2 regions of the Enterococcus sp. AAFC-DPL-6103 genome follow, and region 2 is predicted to be linked to the other one. Evidence: predicted binding sites of a transcription regulator. Region 2 holds the regulator's gene; the other holds the start of a gene.
The links. Region 2 encodes NrdR, which represses ribonucleotide reductase genes. Its sites were predicted from a motif close to ACACNATATATNGTGT; they were not measured.
Positions count from the first base shown of each region.

Region 1: a site for NrdR is predicted at 4,874-4,889, ahead of pnuC (nicotinamide riboside transporter PnuC). Genes of this name have one in related genera too.

Region 1 is NZ_CM177102.1:482,233-492,536, reverse strand. Features, by position in the region: gene AC4BC3_RS02390 (Ig-like domain-containing protein) at 1-475, opposite strand, end outside; gene AC4BC3_RS02385 (hypothetical protein) at 831-1,508, shown strand; gene AC4BC3_RS02380 (GNAT family N-acetyltransferase) at 1,596-2,159, opposite strand; gene AC4BC3_RS02375 (hypothetical protein) at 2,220-2,399, opposite strand; gene AC4BC3_RS02370 (PepSY domain-containing protein) at 2,483-3,001, opposite strand; gene gloA2 (SMU1112c/YaeR family gloxylase I-like metalloprotein) at 3,097-3,477, opposite strand; gene AC4BC3_RS02360 (endonuclease/exonuclease/phosphatase family protein) at 3,623-4,693, shown strand; gene pnuC (nicotinamide riboside transporter PnuC) at 4,908-5,657, shown strand; gene AC4BC3_RS02350 (hypothetical protein) at 5,860-7,143, opposite strand; gene pcp (pyroglutamyl-peptidase I) at 7,227-7,871, opposite strand; gene AC4BC3_RS02340 (DUF979 domain-containing protein) at 7,888-8,832, opposite strand; gene AC4BC3_RS02335 (DUF969 domain-containing protein) at 8,834-9,523, opposite strand; gene AC4BC3_RS02330 (TraX family protein) at 9,697-10,304, opposite strand, start outside.
Region 2 is NZ_CM177102.1:1,156,555-1,166,858, reverse strand. Features, by position in the region: gene pepT (peptidase T) at 1-985, opposite strand, end outside; gene AC4BC3_RS05690 (Nif3-like dinuclear metal center hexameric protein) at 1,001-2,122, opposite strand; gene AC4BC3_RS05685 (tRNA (adenine(22)-N(1))-methyltransferase) at 2,119-2,820, opposite strand; gene AC4BC3_RS05680 (hypothetical protein) at 3,113-3,532, opposite strand; gene dnaI (primosomal protein DnaI) at 3,563-4,489, opposite strand; gene AC4BC3_RS05670 (replication initiation and membrane attachment family protein) at 4,489-5,871, opposite strand; gene nrdR (transcriptional regulator NrdR) at 5,885-6,385, opposite strand; gene AC4BC3_RS05660 (CsbD family protein) at 6,654-6,986, opposite strand; gene coaE (dephospho-CoA kinase) at 7,188-7,805, opposite strand; gene mutM (DNA-formamidopyrimidine glycosylase) at 7,778-8,614, opposite strand; gene polA (DNA polymerase I) at 8,639-10,304, opposite strand, start outside.

The sequences.
Region 1 (10,304 bases), 670 kb from region 2:
AGCTAATATTCTCAAAATTTGTTGTCACATTTTTAGCAATTTCAGCAATCCCAATCGTTCCATAGTAATTTTTTCCTTCAATTACTGCATTTTTCAAATTAACTTCTTTTGTTCCTGTATTAGAAGAAACGTGAATTGTATCATAAAGACTTGAGGAATTTTTTTCTGTCAACTTATGTCCTTGAAAATCAATTGTTACCGATGCTTTATTCTTACTGATTGAGATCCCAGAAGTCATCACAATATCATTTTTAACAATCACATTTGTGATATTGTTGTTTCCCTCTAAATAATTTTTCAGCTGAGTAAAATTTTCCACATATTGTGTTAATCCCGAACTACTTTGAATACCTACAACTTCTTCTGCGTGTGTAATAATTGTTTGACTACCGATGATTTGACCCGTTAAAGTCAAAATCATTGTTGCGGATACAATACCCTTCAAAATCCTTCTGCAATACAAATGTTTCTTCATTTTTTCATCCCCTTTACTAAGTATGCTTTAATAATATTTTTTAAAAAAATGAATGTCAAAGTTATTTTATTATTATTTTTCAATTTTAATGCTAGATTCCTTGCGTCACTTGACATTCCTCATTTTTTAAGATTGATTTTCAAAATTAAATAAACTAAAAAAAGCATAACATAAAATAAAAACGTTATTTTAAAAAACACAAAATGCACATGTTATTCTTTTCACAACAATCTTTTTATTTAGTAAAAGCACAGATGTTATGGTTATATATCGCTGTTTGACGAAAACGCATACCATCTGTATCATCAGTTATGTAATAAAATTTATATAACAAAAAAATAAGTGAGGTAGAGAAATGAAAAAAACAGTTTTAGCAAGTTCATTAGGGTTACTTTTAGCAGTTGGCACACTTGGAACACCACTTGTGCACGCAGATGTTCAAGAAAATAACGTTATTCAAACATCAACAGTTAAAGAAGGTGACGTTGGAATTGATCCTTACACTTTGATTGTTGCTGCAAATGGAAACTTAGAAGGTCAAATGGTTCCTTATATTGAAGGACTAGATTTCACAGGAAAAATGGATTTACACTACAGTGCTCAAAACTACGGTTTTGTTGATGGCGATATTGGTGTACTAATGATTAAACTACCTGAACAATTTAAGTTCGTGGCTTCTGTACCTGATTTTGCAAAACACATTACAGGCAATGTATCGGCAAAAACAATTCTAGGACATAACACTGAGCCAATTTCTCCAGAAAACGTTCAATCTTATTCAGACCGTATTTTGATTACAGTCCCAACTTCACTCTGGATTGGTCAAGGAGATGTAACAGCAGATATCACTATTGATTACGGTGGATTTTTAGCACAATACCCAACGCTTCCAATCCCAGATGCACCTATGGGATATGAGTTCCAAGCACAATTAAAATACGATTCTGCTATGTGGGACGTTATCACTGATCCAATAATCGGAACAGATAACGAAACACTCTTCACAACAGACACTAGTGCGATTTACAAATAGATCCATTCAATAAAAAACTCCTGAGACATACTGAGTGTCTCAGGAGTTTTTTCTATTATTCAAACCTAATCAATCTACAAACTACTTTTATATTGTTTTTTGCATGTGTTCATATTGATGTCCACTGATTTTCATTTCTTCAACAACCTTAAAACCATGACGTTCATATAATTTTTTTGCTTGTGGATTTTGTTGATCTACACTCAAACCGATGGTTGCTCGGTTCGCTTTTTCTGCTAACATTGGCAACGCCTCTAATAATTTAGAACCAATTCCTTTTCCTCGAAATTTCTCAGAAACAGAAATCGTATCCAGATACCATTCATTAGGAAGCGTTTCTTTATCTATAAATAAATATTGATCACGTGGGAGTCCATGTTTTTCTAAAATATCAGCCAAAGGCAAATCAATCACAGGTTCTTCCTCATCTGTGTAACCAAAAGCAATACCTGCCACTTTGCCATCTATTTCCTCAACGATCCCACGAGTATAGCTATAACGATAGTTAGGATCAGCTATTGCATCAATTAAAACTTCAATTGTTTTTTGCTCACCAAAGGTTTGAACAAAAGGTAACTCCATATCTTTCAAAATGACCAAAATCAACGGCGCAATTTCAGGTCCGTCTTCTTTTTTTGCAAAACGAATCATAGTTATTCTCTCTCCTTTTCTTGCCATTGTAGCATTTGGAAAAAGAAAGTGCAAAATTCGTTATTTTAAATAATTTTCAATTTTTTGGGTAACAAAGTAACCGTGAGAGACTCGTTTCGCTGCTTCTTCGCGACAATAAGGACAGACAATTGGCACCTCTTTATCCACGTGTTCTACAACATTTCCAACTTCATGATACGCAAATCTTTTACCACAATGTGGGCACACCATCTTTTCCATAATCTCAACTTCCTTTCGGTTTTCACACTTTTAGATTACTCTTATATGCAAAAAAAGAGAAGTGATAACCTTCTCTTTTCGGACTATGTTGATATTAAAAATTGTCGGATTTTTTTCTCAGCTAAAAGATGGATATTGTAGTAAAACTTTCCTTCTTTTTCAAGAATTTCCCAAGCATGAACTTTCGCTCGTTTATTCCCAGAAACAGCGATTGCCTCTTTCATAGCCACTTGTGGTTTTTTGACGTTGCGCAGTTTTTTTATATCTAATTGTTTCTGATTTTGTTTTTTTTGTTGGCTAACAGCTCTCATCGTTGCTTTTCCTGTCGTTGGATTGACAACAACTTCATGATCTTTGTCTACAAATAAATAACTATAAGCTGAACTAGCAGTTCTCTTAACTTCATCAGGTAAAAAAAAGCCGATACTTGTTACTTTCTGACTGTGTGCTTCCTCTTCAAAAATTGAAATGGCTTGTTCTAGAGAAATTTGATAATCTTGCTCACTCAGATCATCTGGTTGAAAAGTCGCATTTAACAAACCCATTCCACCCGCAACACCAACGAACACTAAAGCAGCCAAAGTAAGAACGATTTTTTTCATTTGCTTACTCCCTTTTCCCAATTTTTTTTCAGTATACCAAGACTCTATTTTTGGAAAAATCGAAGCAAGTGAAAAAGAAGTGACAGTTTTGTTATCTATTCATGTAATTCAAGTGGCAAGCCATCTGGATCAAAGAAAAACGTCATTTTTTCCCCTGTAAAGGTATCTGTTCTAAGCGGCTCTGTTTCAATCCCCATTTCCTGAAGTTCAGCTATAACTTGTTCAATCCGATCGACTTTAAAAGCCAGATGGCGTAACCCACATGCTTCTGGATAATTGGGTCTTGCTGGTGCAGAAGCAATTCCAAAGATCTCCAATTCAGTCTCTCCTAATCTTAAGTCTAGTTTGTAATCATCTCTATCTGCACGATAATTTTCACGAATTACTTCAAAGCCTAATTTTTCGACGTAAAATTCTCGTGATTTTTGATAATCAGAAACAATGATTGCTACATGGTGGATAGTTGATAAGTTCATTATTTTTTTTCCTTTCTTAACTAAAACAAAAACTTGTTAGTAAAACTTTTAGAATCATGATAATTTCATCTATTTATTATAATCACAAACTCCTCGCTTCTTAGTTGAATTACTGCTAAGATAAAGATGTTTCAAGGAGGAAAAAATGAAAAAATCACTAAAAATACTTTTATCAATACTCGCAATTCTTTCACTTATTATAACAGTCTATGTTGGCTATGTGTATCTAAGTTATCACCGAGAAGCCGATGATCAGGTACTCCCTATCCAGTCAAGTAGGGCAGCTAAAGATATCCAGACAACTCAAGATTATCGAATCATGACCTATAATATTGGTTATGCCGCCTATCCGCCTAATTATAGTTTTTTCATGGATGGAGGCACTGAGTCACGCGCATTTACTAAACAAAATGTTCAACATAACTTACAGAAAATTCAGGATGTTATTCAAGAACAACAACCAGACTTTGCCTTCCTTCAAGAAGTTGACAAAAAGGCAACTCGTTCTTATAACGTGGATGAAGTTACCGCACTTTCACAAAATTTTAGCGACTATTCATCTGTTTATGGTCAAAATTATAACTCAGCTTATCTTTTTTATCCAATCACGCAACCGATTGGTAAATCACAATCCGGTCTGGTTACTTTTAGTAAAGGAATGATTGCTGAAAGTAGACGGTATTCTTTACCCATCGAGACTGGATTCAATAAATTTTTTGACTTAGACCGTGCATTTACAGTAAGTAAGGTTCCTGTTGCAAACGGCAGATTTCTTTCCCTTTATAACTTACATCTTTCGGCTTATACAAAAGATCCTGCTATCCAAAAAGCACAAATCAAAAAACTAGCTGCACAATTGAAAAAAGATCAAGCAGAAAAAAATTATGTTATTGTAGGAGGCGACTATAATCATACGCTACTACCTGACAGCGAAAAAATTTTTGGCAAAGCAAAAGAAGAACTAAGTTGGACACACGCATTCCCTGAAGAACTTTTACCGAAGGGCATGCACATCGTTCGCAAAAATTTAGCTGAAAAAGCAGTTCCTTCTGTACGCAATTTAAACGAAGCTTATCAGCCAAACAAAACTTTCGTCACGTTAATTGATGGATTTTTGGTTTCTGACAATCTTTCAGTCAAAAATATCCAAGTAATTGATACGCAGTTTGCTTACTCAGACCATAATCCAGTTCAGATGACATTCTCACTTCAATAAAAAGAAAAGCCAAGAGTCAGTTAATTGACTCTTGGCTTTTTTGTTTAAGCTATGCTTTGAAATGTTTTCTTTTTTTCAGAAATTTAAAATAAAAATATCATAACACAGATTTTTTTTAATTGTAAGACTAGATTTTATCATTTAAAAGCATACAATAGATTGTGGTAAAAAAATCTAGAGACACTACATTTTGTGTCTAAAGGAGTTCTTATACATGAAATCATATTTTCATTTTCTAGCTCATCAGCTAAAAGGCTGGCCTCAACAAAATTATTATCTTTTCTTTTTTAGTCTGGGATGTCAAATAATGACACTCGTGAATAGCCCTATTACTTGGCTATCGATTATTGCCTTTATCGGAACTAATTTAGGTGTTTTATGTATTCTATCGATCAACGCTGCGAAATCTGTGAATGGTGTCTTAGGCATTTTATCTGCCATTTGTTTCATCATTGTTGGCTTTTCAGCTAAAAATTATTTAAGTATTGGTGAACAGATTGCTTATATGGTGACATTGGACATTCCGGTTTTGTTAAGTAAAGAATGGAACCACAATATGGCTTCAAAAATTCGTAAATTTACTGGTAAAAGTTGGTTCATCGCAATTATCGGCACAATTCTTGTTTATTTTGTTTCAGGCTTCTTGATTGGTCGTTATACTGACGATCCTCGTCCTTGGATTGATGCAATTGCTTTTTCAATCAGTCTTTCAGCTGGTATCATTAGCTTCTTGCGATACAACAATCAATACTATTGGTGGTTAGCTTCTGGTCTAGCTCAAATGGTTCTTTGGTATGTATCGTTTACACATGGTTCTGCAAGTCTAGCAATGTTTGTTAACAGCTCTGTTTACTTATTAAACGATGTTTTGGCCTTTACAGTTTCTCCTTGGTACAACCAAAAAGAACGTGAAAGAATGCAAAAAATGGAAGAAGAATATTATCAGACGCATCAACATGCATAAGGTTGTGGCGCAAAACGTTCAACTCCGACTAGATAGCGAACAGACACTCAAAATAGCTTTTCATATTTTGATGTGAATGCAAGCTATATTGAGGAGTTGTTTTGGGAACACCGTGGATAAAGGTTGTGGCGCAAAACGTTCAACTCTGAAAACATCTTGAAACAAAAAAAACTACTGTGACTTTTTCGTCACAGTAGTTTTTTTATAACAATTCTTTCAATAGTGATTTAACTTCTGGCTTTTCTAAATAAAGAGAATGTTCTAATTTTTGATAATAATCTAACGCTTTTTTTTGTTCTTTTGAAAAAACATACTCTCGTTGTTCAAAATCAACAAGCACTTCAGCGATTTTTTGGTTGTGGAGCGAGTGAGCAAGGCCTTTCCATTCTTGTGTGCCTACCTGTTTACTGGTTGATTTGACTTTAGCGGTCGGCGAGGATTCTCGACGTAGGGCTTTTAAAAACCCATTACGGATCACTCTTGGCAAACTATCAAAAAAACCTTCTGTAAATCCATAACAAGCATACTTTTCCCAAATCAAGGTGTAGATAGCCGGTTGGATAAAACGCTGTTGTTGTGCACACTCCCTCGCTTCAGCTAACTGATGTGTTGGTTGTTCTCGATTAAACAAACGCAGTTCCGCAATAAACGAGTCAAAGTAACTGACTGGTAATTTCGCCTTTGTATCTCGCAAGACAACTTGCCAATCTTTTCGCAAAAATGAACGGTAATTTGTCAGAAATTCTTCAACGTCCCTCGTTAGTTCTTCTGTAAAATCCTCAAATAATTCCTTCTTTGCTCGACTTTTCTTTGGTTGATTGGCAATCTGTTCCCCCATTTTTTTGATTTCATGCGCTAGTGCCTGATAGTCTGCTAAATAAATAGGCATCTGTGCTTGTCGAAAATCTGCTACTCGTTTAGCCAGATGAACGTCTGGCAAATACGGCCGTTTTATTCGTCGATTGTGGTACAAAGAAAAGAGATATTCTTGCCACAACTCTTCTGGAAATTCGATATTTTGTTGTTTTAGCCATAGTAGCTCATCCAATGCTAAATCAACTTTTGTCATCCCTTGATGGATTGAACTCGCGATTGTTGGTGAAACGTGCAAATGTTCGGCAAAGTGATTGATTCCTAGTTTTAGAATTTTTCCTGTTTTTGGCGATTTAACGATGTATTGAACTTTTAATTCTCGCCCACAATCACAATATAACTTTTCTTGTCTTCGGGAAGTCCGAAAAAAAGGATTGATTTTAAAATCAGCAAATACCCAGTCTGTAGCAGCTAAATAATTTTCTTCCATAAAGCGTGAATTGATTAAATAGCGCCGATATTGATCAACTAATTGGCGTTGTGATTTCGTCAATCGTTCATAAATTTCAAAGCGTTGATTGCTGGTATATTGTTTTGATACTTTGATTGGATAATTCTTTTTGTTTAGTTCTTTGGGAAACCATTCTTCAAACACTGCTTTCCATTCTTCCATAACGTTTCCCCCTTAAAAAAGAAGCTGAGAACTAACGATTCGTTAGTTGCCAGCCTCTACCTCTACTATTTGATTGCTAATTATTAGTGAGTCGTACCTGCATTACCAGAAATATCGTGTTCATTTTCAATTGCAGCTTCAACCGCATATGTTAATGAATCGGCAATATCATCTAATGACATAGAAGCTGTACCTACTGGGCGATCAATTACTTGATCAGGTGAAAATGGCACATGGATAAAGCCACCACGAATGGTTGGAAATTCTGTGTGAAGGACATGTAATAAACGATACATGATATCATTGCAGACAAACGTTCCTGCAGTATAAGAGATATATGCTGGTAGTCCGTGATCGTGAACATTTTTAGTCATTGCTTTGATTGGCAATGTAGTGAAATAAGCGGCTGGTCCATCTTCTTCCAATACCGTATCAAATGGTTGGTTTCCTTCATTATCAGGAATACGCGCTTCTGCTAGATTGATTGCTACTCGTTCAAATGAAACGGCTGAGCGACCTCCTGCTTGTCCAACACAGATAACAATTTCTGGTTGATGTTCTTTAATGGCTTCTCTAACTACTTGGCTACTTTTGCCAAATACAGTCGGTACTTCTAATTTGATAATTTCTGCTCCCGCAATCTCTGCGGGCATTTTTTTTACAGCTTCATATGCTGGATTTACTTTATCGCCGCCAAATGGATCAAAACCTGTTACTAATACTTTCATCTTTTGTTCCTCCTAATTATTTAAATAAAATCATATAAGCAATTTGGAATACTAACATAAATAAAGCAATAAATAATTGATTTTTGATTACGCCGTACTTGTCTTTCATTTCTAACATAGCGACTGGCACAATATTAAAGTTTGCAGCCATCGGTGTCAAGAGTGTCCCACAAAAACCACAAGTCAAAGCAACCATTCCAATCAACGCTGGATTTGCTCCTTGACTAAAAACAAATGGTGCACCAATCCCAACCGTCATAACTGTAATTGCTGCGAAGGCATTCCCCATAATTACTGTGAAGATAACCATTCCCACTGCATAGATAATAATCCCAATATTCACGTTTCCTTCAGGAACAATCGTACCGACAGCATTTGAAATCACCGTTCCTACTCCTGCGCTAGTAAACACAGCACCTAATGAAGCAAGTAACATTGGCAACATACTCAACGGACCAACTGTTCCTAACATATCAGCTGCATCATCTAAGAACGTGGTAGGCTGATTGTCGCGAGAAAAGAACATCAAGATTGCCATCGCTGCAAAGACGCCGACACCAACACCGACTAAAGCACCTAACTTAGTGAACAAGGCAAACAGAATTGCAAATACCCCAATACTTAACGCTGGAATAAAAATTTTCATGCCTAGTTTACTTGACATTTTTTCCATATATTCTTTTGAAGGCAAGTGGCTGTCACCTTTGCTGACTCTTTTCGCAATGGCCGGAATCGTCATAGCAAAAATCAAGATACCACTTACTAGCGGTGGCAGCCATCGACCAGCCGCAATCACGACACCTAATGTTGCCCAAAAAAAGGCCGAGCCATAGCGATGCGGATTCGTTTTATCAAGTAGATTTCGTAGCCCTGTATAAATCAAGACTAGACCCATGATGATATATAAAATTTCAAGTAATTTATCACTTAATAAAATAGCAGGATTCGTAAAAAAATTCATCTTATTGCTCCTTTTCTTGAGAATAGTACTTCTTCGCTAATTTCTTTTCTTTCAAATAGAAATAAATGCTAGAAACAACTAATGCCGTAAGGGCTACTGGTACTTCAACCAAGGCTAGTTGTCCTAAAGTCACTTCGTAACCTAAATCTTTTAGTGTTGATTGTACAAGCAAGGCGCCCGCACCACCAATAAATAAAACTTGTCCAAAGAACCAGCAAATATTTTCCATAGCAGATGCCATTCCTTTAAGCTCTTCTTCGTGTTCTGGGTGAACTTTCAGTCCTTTTGATTCAACGGTACCTAATGCCATTGGTAAAATAATTGGACGAACAAAACCTGCAACGCCCCCAAAGCTTACATTAAATGCCGCAAAAATCATTCGGAAAACTCCGTAAATATCGATGATCATGCCAGCTGAAACTTTTTTAAATCGTTGGATCAAAGCGGCAGCAGACTCTTTCAGCCCATTTCTTTCTAACGTTCCGGTTGCTAACATGATAATAATAAAAATAGCCATTCCTCGATTATTTACAAAGCTGGTTCCTAATAATTCAAGCATGCCATTAATCCCTAAACCACCTGTTAAAGCAGTCACGACTAAAGCAACCATCACAATCAAGATTGAATCTAATTTTAGTGCAAAACCAATAATAACAATTAAAACGCCTAAAAGGCTCAGATAATTCTCCATTTGTTTTCATCCCCCAAATAACAAGATATTTTTTAATTATAAAACAAATCCGAATGAAAATATAGATGAAATCAAATGAAAAAACTTCAATGTGCGAAAATTCTGTCAATTGGTTGTCAAAATCAAAAAAACTGTAATCAGTCACACAACGATTACAGTTTTTTATAAGAACTTTAGCCTATCAAGTAGAAGATAAAATAAATGATCCAAAGGTGAACAGGATAAAAAACATAGAAGAAATATTTATTCCATTTACTACCTGTTCCACCTAATTGTCCATTATACAATCCAATTAATGGAACAACTGTCACCATCATAAATTCGTTATCAAAAGTTAAATAACCATACAAACTTTGATATACCGGCATCTGGACATAACTAGCAATAGCTAGGCCAAGTAAAATCATAGTATAAACAAAAATACCGATGAATAATTTGTTTCTTTGCCTTTCTTCTTGGAAAACAAACATCATAAGCATCATTGGAATCAGATAGATCCCTCCTTCTGATGCTGCCGTGAGTACAAGCAAAACTAAAAATGTCAAAATCAAAATAGTTCTTCGACCTACACTGCTTTGTTTCATGACAGCTAGCACCCACATCATACAAAACAAAAGAAATAGCGTAAGAAAAATATTATGCGGCCCTAAAAACAAAAAGTAATTAGGTTGATGTGTCAAAGGATCAATATAAGCGCCTGTCAGCAATTGATACACGACATTTCCACTTGCCGTGACAAGTGCCGCCAAGCCCAAACGCTTCGCATACTTTGCTCGACTCC
Region 2 (10,304 bases):
TGATTTCTTTCATATTGTAGTATTGATCAAACATGTCCACCTTGATTCGTTCTTGATCAAATGCTTGATTCATTTTTTCTTGAATGCTTGAAATCAAAGCTTTACGTGCTTCAAATTTTTCACGATTGTGGTCGCGGATAATATAACTCATTGTAGCTTCTTCTGGGTTACCAGTTAGTGCCATTAAGTGGAAGAAACCTTCATAACCATCTGTTTTTTCAGGAACTTCATCTGCAGGAAGCTGGTTGTGAAAATCAATAGCTAATTGTAAAGCATTGATCATTGTATCTTTCGCTGTTCCAGGGTGAACATTTTTTCCAAGAATCGTTAGGTTCGCTTGAGCTGCACTAAATGTTTCATATTGCAATTCCCCCAATGGACCTCCGTCAATCGTATAAGCAAAATCTACATTAAACTGATCAACATCAAACTTATCTGCGCCGACACCAATTTCTTCGTCAGGACCAAATGCTACTTTGATTTCGCCATGTGGAATCGTCGGATTTTTAAGCAAGATTTCCATAGCTGTCATGATTTCAGCAATCCCTGCTTTATCATCCGCACCAAGCAATGTACTGCCGTCTGTTGTAATCAATGTCTGTCCTTCATAATTTTTCAAGTTGGGAAAATCTTTGGTATTCAACGTGTATTGTCCTGCTTCGTCCAAAACGATCGTTGACTCACCATCATAATTTTCAATGATTTGTGGATTAACACCAACTGCATTGAAATCTGCCGTATCCATGTGGGAAATAAAGCCTATTGAACGAACAGGATAATCTACATTACTGGGTAAAGTTCCCATTACAAATCCATTTTCCTCATTGTAAAAAACATCAGATAGGCCTAGTTCTTCTAATTCTTTTTTGAGTTCTTGTGCAAAAGCAATTTGCGTAGCTGTTGAAGGTGTTGCTGTACTTGTTGCATCTGAGCGTGTTTCAGTTTTCACATATTTTAAAAAACGTGGTAAAAGATTTTCGTACATATTATCTGCCCCTTTTTAATGAAATTGGAATGGATTTGTATTCGTTTCAGAAACAAAAAAATCAAGATCCCATTGTTCTTCTTGTTTCCAAGATTCAAATTTTTCAACAAATTTTTCTTTACATAATGACTCAATATAATGTCCAGGATCAATCGCGATCAGACCAGCACTTTGCATGTCTTGTGCTGTATGATAGTAGAGATCCCCCGTAATGTAAACATCTGCGCCTTGCTTCAATGCAGACGGATAAAATTTTTCACCGCTTCCACCACAAATCGCAATCCGCTGAACTTTTGGCTCAGTTAGTTGAGGTGGTAAAACGACACGTAAGTCATCAACTTGAAGTCCCGTTTTGACTTTTTCAATGAACGTTGTTAGGTCTAATGGTTGTGGCAATGTTCCGATACGTCCTAATCCAAAACTTTCTTTTGGTGCATCAATTGAAAACAAGTCATAAGCGATTTCTTCGTATGGATGATGCGCTCTCATGGCTTGAAGAACTGTTTGCTCAATTGTTTCTGGAAAAATCACTTCCACTTTTGCTTCTTGAACTTTTTCTGCTTTACCAGGTGTTCCAATCGTTGGATGTGCTTGTTGTGAAGGCGTAAAACGACCTTGCCCGACTGAGGTAAAGCTTGCGTTTGAATAGTTGCCTAATTGACCTGCACCAGCAAGTCCAAGAGCTTCACGCATAGTTGTTGCATTCTCAACAGGTAAATAAACTGCTAATTTTTTATATCCTACTTCATGTGTTTTTACTAAATAGTTTTCAACCTGAATACCTAGTTGCTCACAAAACCAGTCATTTAATCCGTCCCAAATAATATCCATATTTGTGTGCGCGGCGTAAACGGTAATCTCATGTTTCAGTAAATCTGCATACATTTTTTCTTGCGGACCATCAGTAGTCAACTGCTTGATTGGACGAAAAATCGGTGGATGCTTGGCAATTAGTAAGTCGATTTTTTTAACAATTGCTTCTTCGACTACTTCTGGACGAACATCTAACGTCATCATGACTCTTTGAATTGGTTTATTCAATGTGCCAATTTGTAGACCGACTGGATCGCCTTCTTCTGCAAGCCATTGAGGACAATACTGTTCAAAACGATTAATGAATGTTTGTGCATTAATCATTTCAGCACCTCCTGGATCTGTTTGATTTCAGCTTCAAATGTTTGTTGGCGTTCGCTGATTTCGGCACCTTTATTTGCTTGAATCATTTGCCGAACGATAGCTTCACGTTGCGTAAGTTCTCTTTGCCATTTTGCTTTGAAAATAGCATTCTTTGTTTTTCGTAAAATAGGTCCAAACATCAGATCTTCTGGAGAGTAAGTTACTGGACTAGTCGCTTTTTCCGCCACGATAATCTCGTAGATTTTTTTATTTTCTTCCAAAATAACTTCTTCAATAATCTGATATTGGTTTTCTTGCAACCAAACTCGAAGCGTACGCTCACCAATATTGGGTTGAAGGATCAAGCGCTCCTTTTGAGTTAGACGTGTTTTTCCTGCTTCTAAAATATCACGAATCAATGCGCCACCCATACCAGCAATCGTGATGGCGGTAATTCCATCTGATGGTTCAATTGCTGCCAGACCATTCGCCAAACGAACAATAATACGCCCTTCTAAGCCATCTTTTCTAACTTGTTTTTGCGCGGACTCAAATGGACCTTTCACCACTTCACCAGCAACTGCAAACTCAATTTTTCCTTTTAGCATCAATGCAACCGGCAAATAGGCGTGATCTGAGCCAATATCTGCTAAACGCGCTTTTGCAGGAACAAATTCTCCAACAGCAGCTAAGCGTCGCGATAAATCTAAATGGTTCATAACCTCACTCCTTTTCCAATCATTATAGCATTTCCTCCATAAAATAAGGAGAGGGATAGGACAGAAAATCCTTTTTCTCGATATCCCTCTTTCAAAATTTTTATTCTTTTCACTTGAACATCGTACTATGATATCGTTCATAAGTAAGTGCACTATTTCGTTCCTTCACCCTATTGTAGCTGACAAAGTACAAGTGAAGAATTCAAGTTATCTTACTACGCTAACATAAAAACCGATTTCCCAACTTCGCCACTCCTGCGAAATTAAAAAATCGGTTGCTTAGCTCATTCAGTTATTGGATAGCCAAAACTTGAATAATTGAATTCCCTGGAATTTGTGGTGGCAACGACATTGTCATTACAGGTGTCTTAGCCAAGGTCAACTCGATCTCTGTACCTTCTGACAAAGCATCCACGCTGGGTTTGATTTTCTCTGCTGGTGCATTCAGAATGACACCGTCATGCTCAAATGATGTTCCAATATTCTCAGGATCAATCTTTGCCTTGACGTCAACTAATTTTACGCGAATGATTTGATCCTCTTCGTCGCTTTCAGTTACTTCTTCGACCGTCCCAGTAAAAACACTTTGATCATGTGTCGATGAATTAGAAGTCGTTTCAGTTGTTTGTCCATCATTCGTAGACTGATTGCCACAAGCAGTCAATAATAAAAATGTTGTCGCTAAGGTCAAGCAAGATACTATTCGCTTCATAAACCACATCTCCCGTTCTTTTATTCACTTTTAGCTGTTTCTACGGTTCTTTCCAGTCATCTCGATTTCTTTTGTTAAATAACGAATTCGTTCCATAATACGTTTAGCTTTTAATGGTTCTTCATCACCACGTTGTGTAACAGACAAATGTTTTTCTAACTCATCCATTGTAAAATTTGATGAGAAAAATGTCGGTAATTGTTCTTGCATTCGATATTGCAAAATAACACCAAATACTTCATCACGAATCCAACTACTCATTGCATCGGCTCCAATGTCATCCATCATTAAGACGGGCGAGCGCTTCACCGCATCTAGTTTGTCCGAAACTTGGTCTTTTCCAATTGCTTGCTTCATTTCAACTGCAAATGTCGGAAAATGAACAAGCGTAGTTGTATACCCTGCAACTGCTAGGTCATGTGCAATTGCACCTAATAAATACGTTTTACCAATTCCAAAGCTTCCAACTAAATATAGCCCTTTGTGGTAACCTTTAGGATCATTTGTGTATTGCTCCACAAAATTGAATGCTTCAAAAAAGGCATCACTACGGCCACTTGTTTGCTCAAATCCTTCAAATGTAGCCGTTTGTATATCTTTCGGCATATCCATTGCTTTCACACGACTACGGATTTCTTCTTGTTTTTGTCGAGCAATTAATGCTTCAGTCGGTACGTAGGTGACATCCACATAATGAAAGTTCAACACCAGTTTTGGCTCGTAGCCTGGTGCAATCATTGTTGGATCATTTTTCTGATATTTTCGCTTTTCTTGAACAAACTCATAAAGTTTTGCATAACTTTTTTCAATATCTGCTTGTGTTAAACGCTCTTGGTGTTCTGCCAAAAAAGCTTGAACATCTGAATCATTCAATACTTCTTGAATCATTTCGGCATACTTTTCTTGATAATTACGTTTGCTAATGATCTTTTTTAGCTCTCTTCCAACATCTTCCATTAGTTGTCACCCTCCTTTTTAGCAAGATATTCTTTAAAGCGACGATCAATTTCTGCTTGTTTTTCTTGACTGATTTTCTTCTCATCTTTTGGTTGATTTACCCAATCAGGTAATTTTTCTCGGCGCACATTTCGACGAGTATTTGAGTAGTTTCTCGTTTGCTTTTTCTCTGCGCTTTCTTGGCTTTTCTTTTTAATATGAGCAATAGCATCTTCCGCTGTCATGATTTTCTGTTGTGCCCATTCGTTAGCAATTGTGTTGACATAGTTTGTCCCTAAACTTGCTTGATTTTTGATGACCAATACGTAATTCAATAGCACATTGATGACACTACTTGGAAGCCCTGAGCGAGAAACAAGCTCTTGCATCAACCACGTTTCTGATTTAGATACATACCCATTTTTTTCTTTTTTGATTGACTCTAAATATTTCATTGGCGGAACACTTTGGGCCTCTTTGATTAACTGCACAGAGGCTGCAGACAGTTGTCCATGATTAGGCGCTGATTCCACCTTTTTGATTTCGGTGCTGTCTAGATTTTCTGCAGGTACCTTTAGCGTAGATGATTGACTCACAGGGTTTGCCAAAAAGATTTTTTGAAGTTCTTTCAAAGAAATTTTTTGCTCTGTGAAGTCGTACGCTTCAACGATTTTCTCACCTAAAGCTAAATCATCCAATCCATACAATTGTTGGTACATTTCGAGTTGTTTGATGGTTGGTTCATCTGGTTTGTCAATATGTTTTTTTTGCAACCAGTTTGTCAAAAAAGACCAGTCAATCGTGCTTTTTTCAGGTAACCGTTTCGTTATTGCTTGCTCAGTAAATGTTTCTTCCAGCTTCTCGATTTGCTGTTTGTCAGCGGCAAAGGATGCCTCGTTAAATTGGTACACTTCTAAAAATTTTTTAGTTTTTTTCTGATAGCCTTCTGTTGAAAGTTTTTTTGGTTCGAAATGTTTAACTAACTGATCAAAGCGACGTTGACCAACCTTTTCTAATAGTAAAAAACTTAAAACAGAATCCATAAAGAATTGTTTCACCGACATTGGTTCCAGTAATTCATACAGGAAACATGCACCTAGGCTAGGGTCTTCTTTATAATAAACATCTAATAAGCCAATTCCCTCAAGTTTTTTTCGTGCTTCGTAAAATTGAGGAATACCACAACCAAGACTACTCAATAAATCTGCGTGAAGTCCTTCTGGTCCTTGGCCAGTCTCTAAAGAAATTTCTGTCAAAAGAGTAAGATAAATACTAAGCGCTTCTCCACCAATCAAAGGTTGGTAAAGATAGAGCAACGCATTTCGATTTTCTTCTTTTAAAGGACTCCGCTTTCTTCCTTGGTAGATATTTTTTGGTTGAAGCTCTTTCCAAGCATTTTCCAAGGAAATGCCCCCTTTATTCTGTACTTTCGTCTTCGGTATCTTTAGAATTGTTATTTTCTTTTGCCTTCTCTACGATATCTTGCAACTCTTTTAAGAATACAGACATATCTTTAAATTGGCGATACACACTTGCAAAACGAATATAGGCAATTTCATCCAAATTTACAAGATCTTCCATGACATATTCCCCAATTAAATTGGTTGATACTTCGTTTTCGCCCAAACTTCGGACACGATTTTCTACATGGTTCACAATTTGCTCCATTTGCTCCATAGCAACTGGACGTTTTTCGGCTGAACGAATCAATCCTCTTAAAATCTTATCTCGATTAAACTCTTCACGCTCACCGTTTTTCTTGATAACTAGCAGTGGTGCAGCTTCGATTCTTTCAAATGTTGTAAAACGAAATGAGCAATTTTCACACTCACGTCGACGACGAATCGCCCGACCATCATCTGCTTGACGACTATCAATAACACGGGAATTATTATGTTGACATCTTGGACATCTCATTTAGTTCACCTCATGTATCATTTAAGTTTTATAAAAAGAACATTCTGCTCTTTCATAGTTAGTTGCATTATAACATGAAACTTTTATGTTAAGCGACTTTCTCAACTAAAAAGATGCAGTTTTCATCGGCCATAAAGCGTTTTTATCCATTCATCGCAAAAAAATGAGTTGTGACAAAAGTTTATCACAACTCATTTGACGATCAAAACGAAACTGTGAAAGATTTTCAACTGTTTCCTTTTGAAAACATGACTCATGTTTTCAAAAACTACAATTTTTCTTCAATACCAGTGTAATGTTTTAACCGTTGTTCTTCAATTTTTTGTTCATCAGGGATGTGTTCAGCGTCTGGGAGTGGCTTTTTTGTTCGATCAGTCATTTCTTTTTTTCGTTCTTGTGTCAGATCTTGTTGACGTGCTTCTTTTTCTGCTTGTTGATCATCTAGTTCAGCAATTCGTTCTTTATATTGGTCTGCTTTCTTTTTCCCAATCTCGGCTTGTACACGGCCTTCATTTTTTAATTCTTCTTTATCAAGTAACTCACCAATCTTTTCTTTGGCAGATCCGACAACTTTATCTTTTTGATTCTTGATATTTCCCATACAAATCCCTCCCCTTTTCTTATCTTTAGCATAACAAAAATGAACAAGATACTCAAAATATACGACTAATTGATCATTCTCATAGATGTAAAAATACTTGTTTCACGTCTTTGATGACTTGTAAGCAAAAAAAGCATTAAACTAAAAAGCAAAGCACTCCGTTTAGCTAACGAAGCACTTTGCTTTTGTATTTTTAATCTGTTATAAAGATTGTTGCTTTAGCCATGACTCGACTTGTTGGACTAATTCTTCTTTTGTTCGAGTATTATCAAACAAAATATCCGCTCGTTCTTTTTTCACTTCGATTGACCACTGCGTCTTTATTCGTTTTAATGCTTCAGTTTCTGTTAATTGATTTCGTTTCATCAATCGTTCAAGCTGAATCGCTTCTGTAGTATAAACAACTGCTACAGCATCCATGTAACGTTCATAGTGCCCTTCAAACAGTAAAGGAACATCAACAACAACTAAGGGATTCTGTCTTTTTTTCTCAGCAATTTGTTGTTTGATACGTCCACGGATAAACGGATTCAATACACGATTTAAGGTTTGCCGCGATTCATCGTTTGCAAATACGACAGTACCTAATTTTTTACGATTTAGTGTACCATCTTCATTCAAGATTTCTTTGCCAAATACTTCAACGATTGCCATCAAACCATCAGTTCCAGGTTCGACAACTTCTCTTGCCACTACGTCACCATCAATTACTGGAATCCCATGTTTTTTAAAAACTTCAGCTGCTGTACTTTTACCTGTTGCAATACTTCCAGTTAAACCTAAAACGAAACCTACTTTGGCAATTTTAGTTGCTGACATTTTGGACAATAGTGAGTCCCCCTTTGTGCAACTTTTATTTTGACAATTGGTGTTTGACAACGGACACATGGTTGGCCTGTTTGACCATAAACATGAAGGGCCATTTGAAAACTACCCGCTTCTCCAAGTGCATTGAGATAGCTACGAATCGTTGTTCCACCAGCTTCCACTGCTCGCCCCAATACATCAATAATTGCTAATCGAAGTGTCTCGATCTCTTTTCTTTTTAATGTATTGGCAGGCTGTTCTGGGTGGATTTTCGCTTCCCATAATGCTTCATCCACATAAATATTTCCTAAGCCCGTTACTAAACGCTGATCTAACAGTAACGGTTTGATTGCTTTGTGTGATTTTTTAAGACCTGATTCAAATGCTGACAAAGTAAATAAATCTGGTAGTGGTTCTGGACCTAATTTCATGATTCCACGATAAGTATCACTTTGTCCTTTTGACACTAGCGTCATCCGCCCAAATTTCCGAACATCATTATAGCGAAGCTGACTGCCATCATCAAAAAAGAAAATGACATGAGTATGTTTATCTAATGGTTGATTTTCTTCTACAAAAGAATATTTTCCTTCCATTCGCAGGTGAGAGATCAACTCATAATTGGTTAAATGGAAAATCAGAAACTTCCCTCGGCGTCCAATTGATTCAATGGTTTCGCCAATCAATGTTGCCTCAAAAATCGGTGCTTCTGGTTGTTCAATAATTTTGGGCCACAAGACTTGCACTTTTTGGATCTTTTTTCCTGTGACCAAACGTTCTAGCCCTTTACGGACCGTTTCAACTTCTGGTAATTCAGGCATGTTTCTTCTTCACCTTTTTCTTTTTTATTTTGCTTCGTACCATGTTTTTCCCCAACTACTATCAGTAATCAATGGCACATGAAGCGAAACAGCATTTTCCATCACTTCTTTGACTAATCGATCTAATGTTTCTAATTCGTGTTCTGGAACTTCAAAAACTAATTCATCGTGTACTTGTAATAACATTGTTGCTTCTAGTTTTTCATCTTTCAATCGTTGCGCCAAATCAATCATCGCGATTTTTAAAATATCAGCTGCACTACCTTGGATTGGTGTATTGATAGCCGTCCGTTCTGCAAATGAACGCAAGTTAAAGTTTCTTGAATTGATTTCTGGTAAATAGCGCCGACGATGATACAGTGTTTCCACGAAGCCTTGATCTTTTGCTTCACGAACAATACGCTCCATGTATGACTTCACACCAGGATATTTTTCAAAATACGTGTCGATATATTGTTGTGCCGCTTTTCGAGAAATACCAAGATTTTGTGACAAACCATAATCTGAGATGCCATACACAATTCCAAAGTTAACGGCTTTTGCTTGGCGACGCATATTTGGTGTTACATCTTCTGCTTTTTCAATCCCAAAGACACGCATTGCTGTACTTGCATGGATATCTTGCCCTTCCAAAAAGGCTTCTTTCAGATGTTCATCATCAGAAATATGTGCTAATACACGTAGCTCGATTTGAGAATAGTCAGAAGAATAAATCAACCAATCTTTTTTTCTTGGAACAAATGCTTCACGAATTTTCCGACCTTCTTCTAAACGAATCGGAATGTTTTGCAAGTTTGGATCAACCGAACTCAAGCGGCCAGTTTGGGTTAGTGTTTGAACATAACGAGTATGCACTTTCCCATCTGATTGAATCACTTTTAATAGTCCTTCTACATAAGTAGATTGAATTTTTGCAATTTGACGATAGACCAAGATGTCATCAACGATTGGTGCTTGTTCTCTTAATTGTTCTAACACATCAACCGCTGTTGAGTAACCCGTTTTAGTTTTCTTAATAACGGGAAGACCCATTTTTTCAAACAAGATAACACCTAATTGTTTAGGTGAATTTAGGTTGAATTCTTCGCCAGCTTCCGCATAAATTTTTTCTTCAATTTCTTTTAGACGTTCTGAGAACTCGATCTTCATTTCCTGTAGACGAGAAGCATCGACTTTGATTCCACTGATTTCCATTTCTGCTAAAATCTGTGACAATGGCAGCTCCATTTTATAAAACAAATCTGCTTGATTTTTTTCTTCTAATTCTTTGTTCAAGATTGGTGTCAGTGCGTTGATTGCCGCCACTTTACGTGCAAGATGCGCAAAGAAAACTTCTTCCTCTTCAGGCAACCCCTTTTTCGCACCTTTTCCATAAACTGCATCATCTGATTGGATCTCTTGATAACCATAATGTGCAGCTACACCTTCGATATCGCTACTTTTATCATTAGTATCTAACAAATAAGAGCCCAAAAGAACATCGAAATCAATCCCTTGTGTCTTACCCGTGTAACGATTTAAAGCCACATACGTCCTCTTTGCATCGTAAACTTTTTTCAGACGTGTTCCGTCACTCAACCAATCTTCAAATGCTTCACTTTCGAAAATACCAAGGTCATTGGTCACATAAATTTTTTCTTTTGTTCCCCAAGAAACACCAACAATGTCTTCTGTATGATAATTTTCCCCT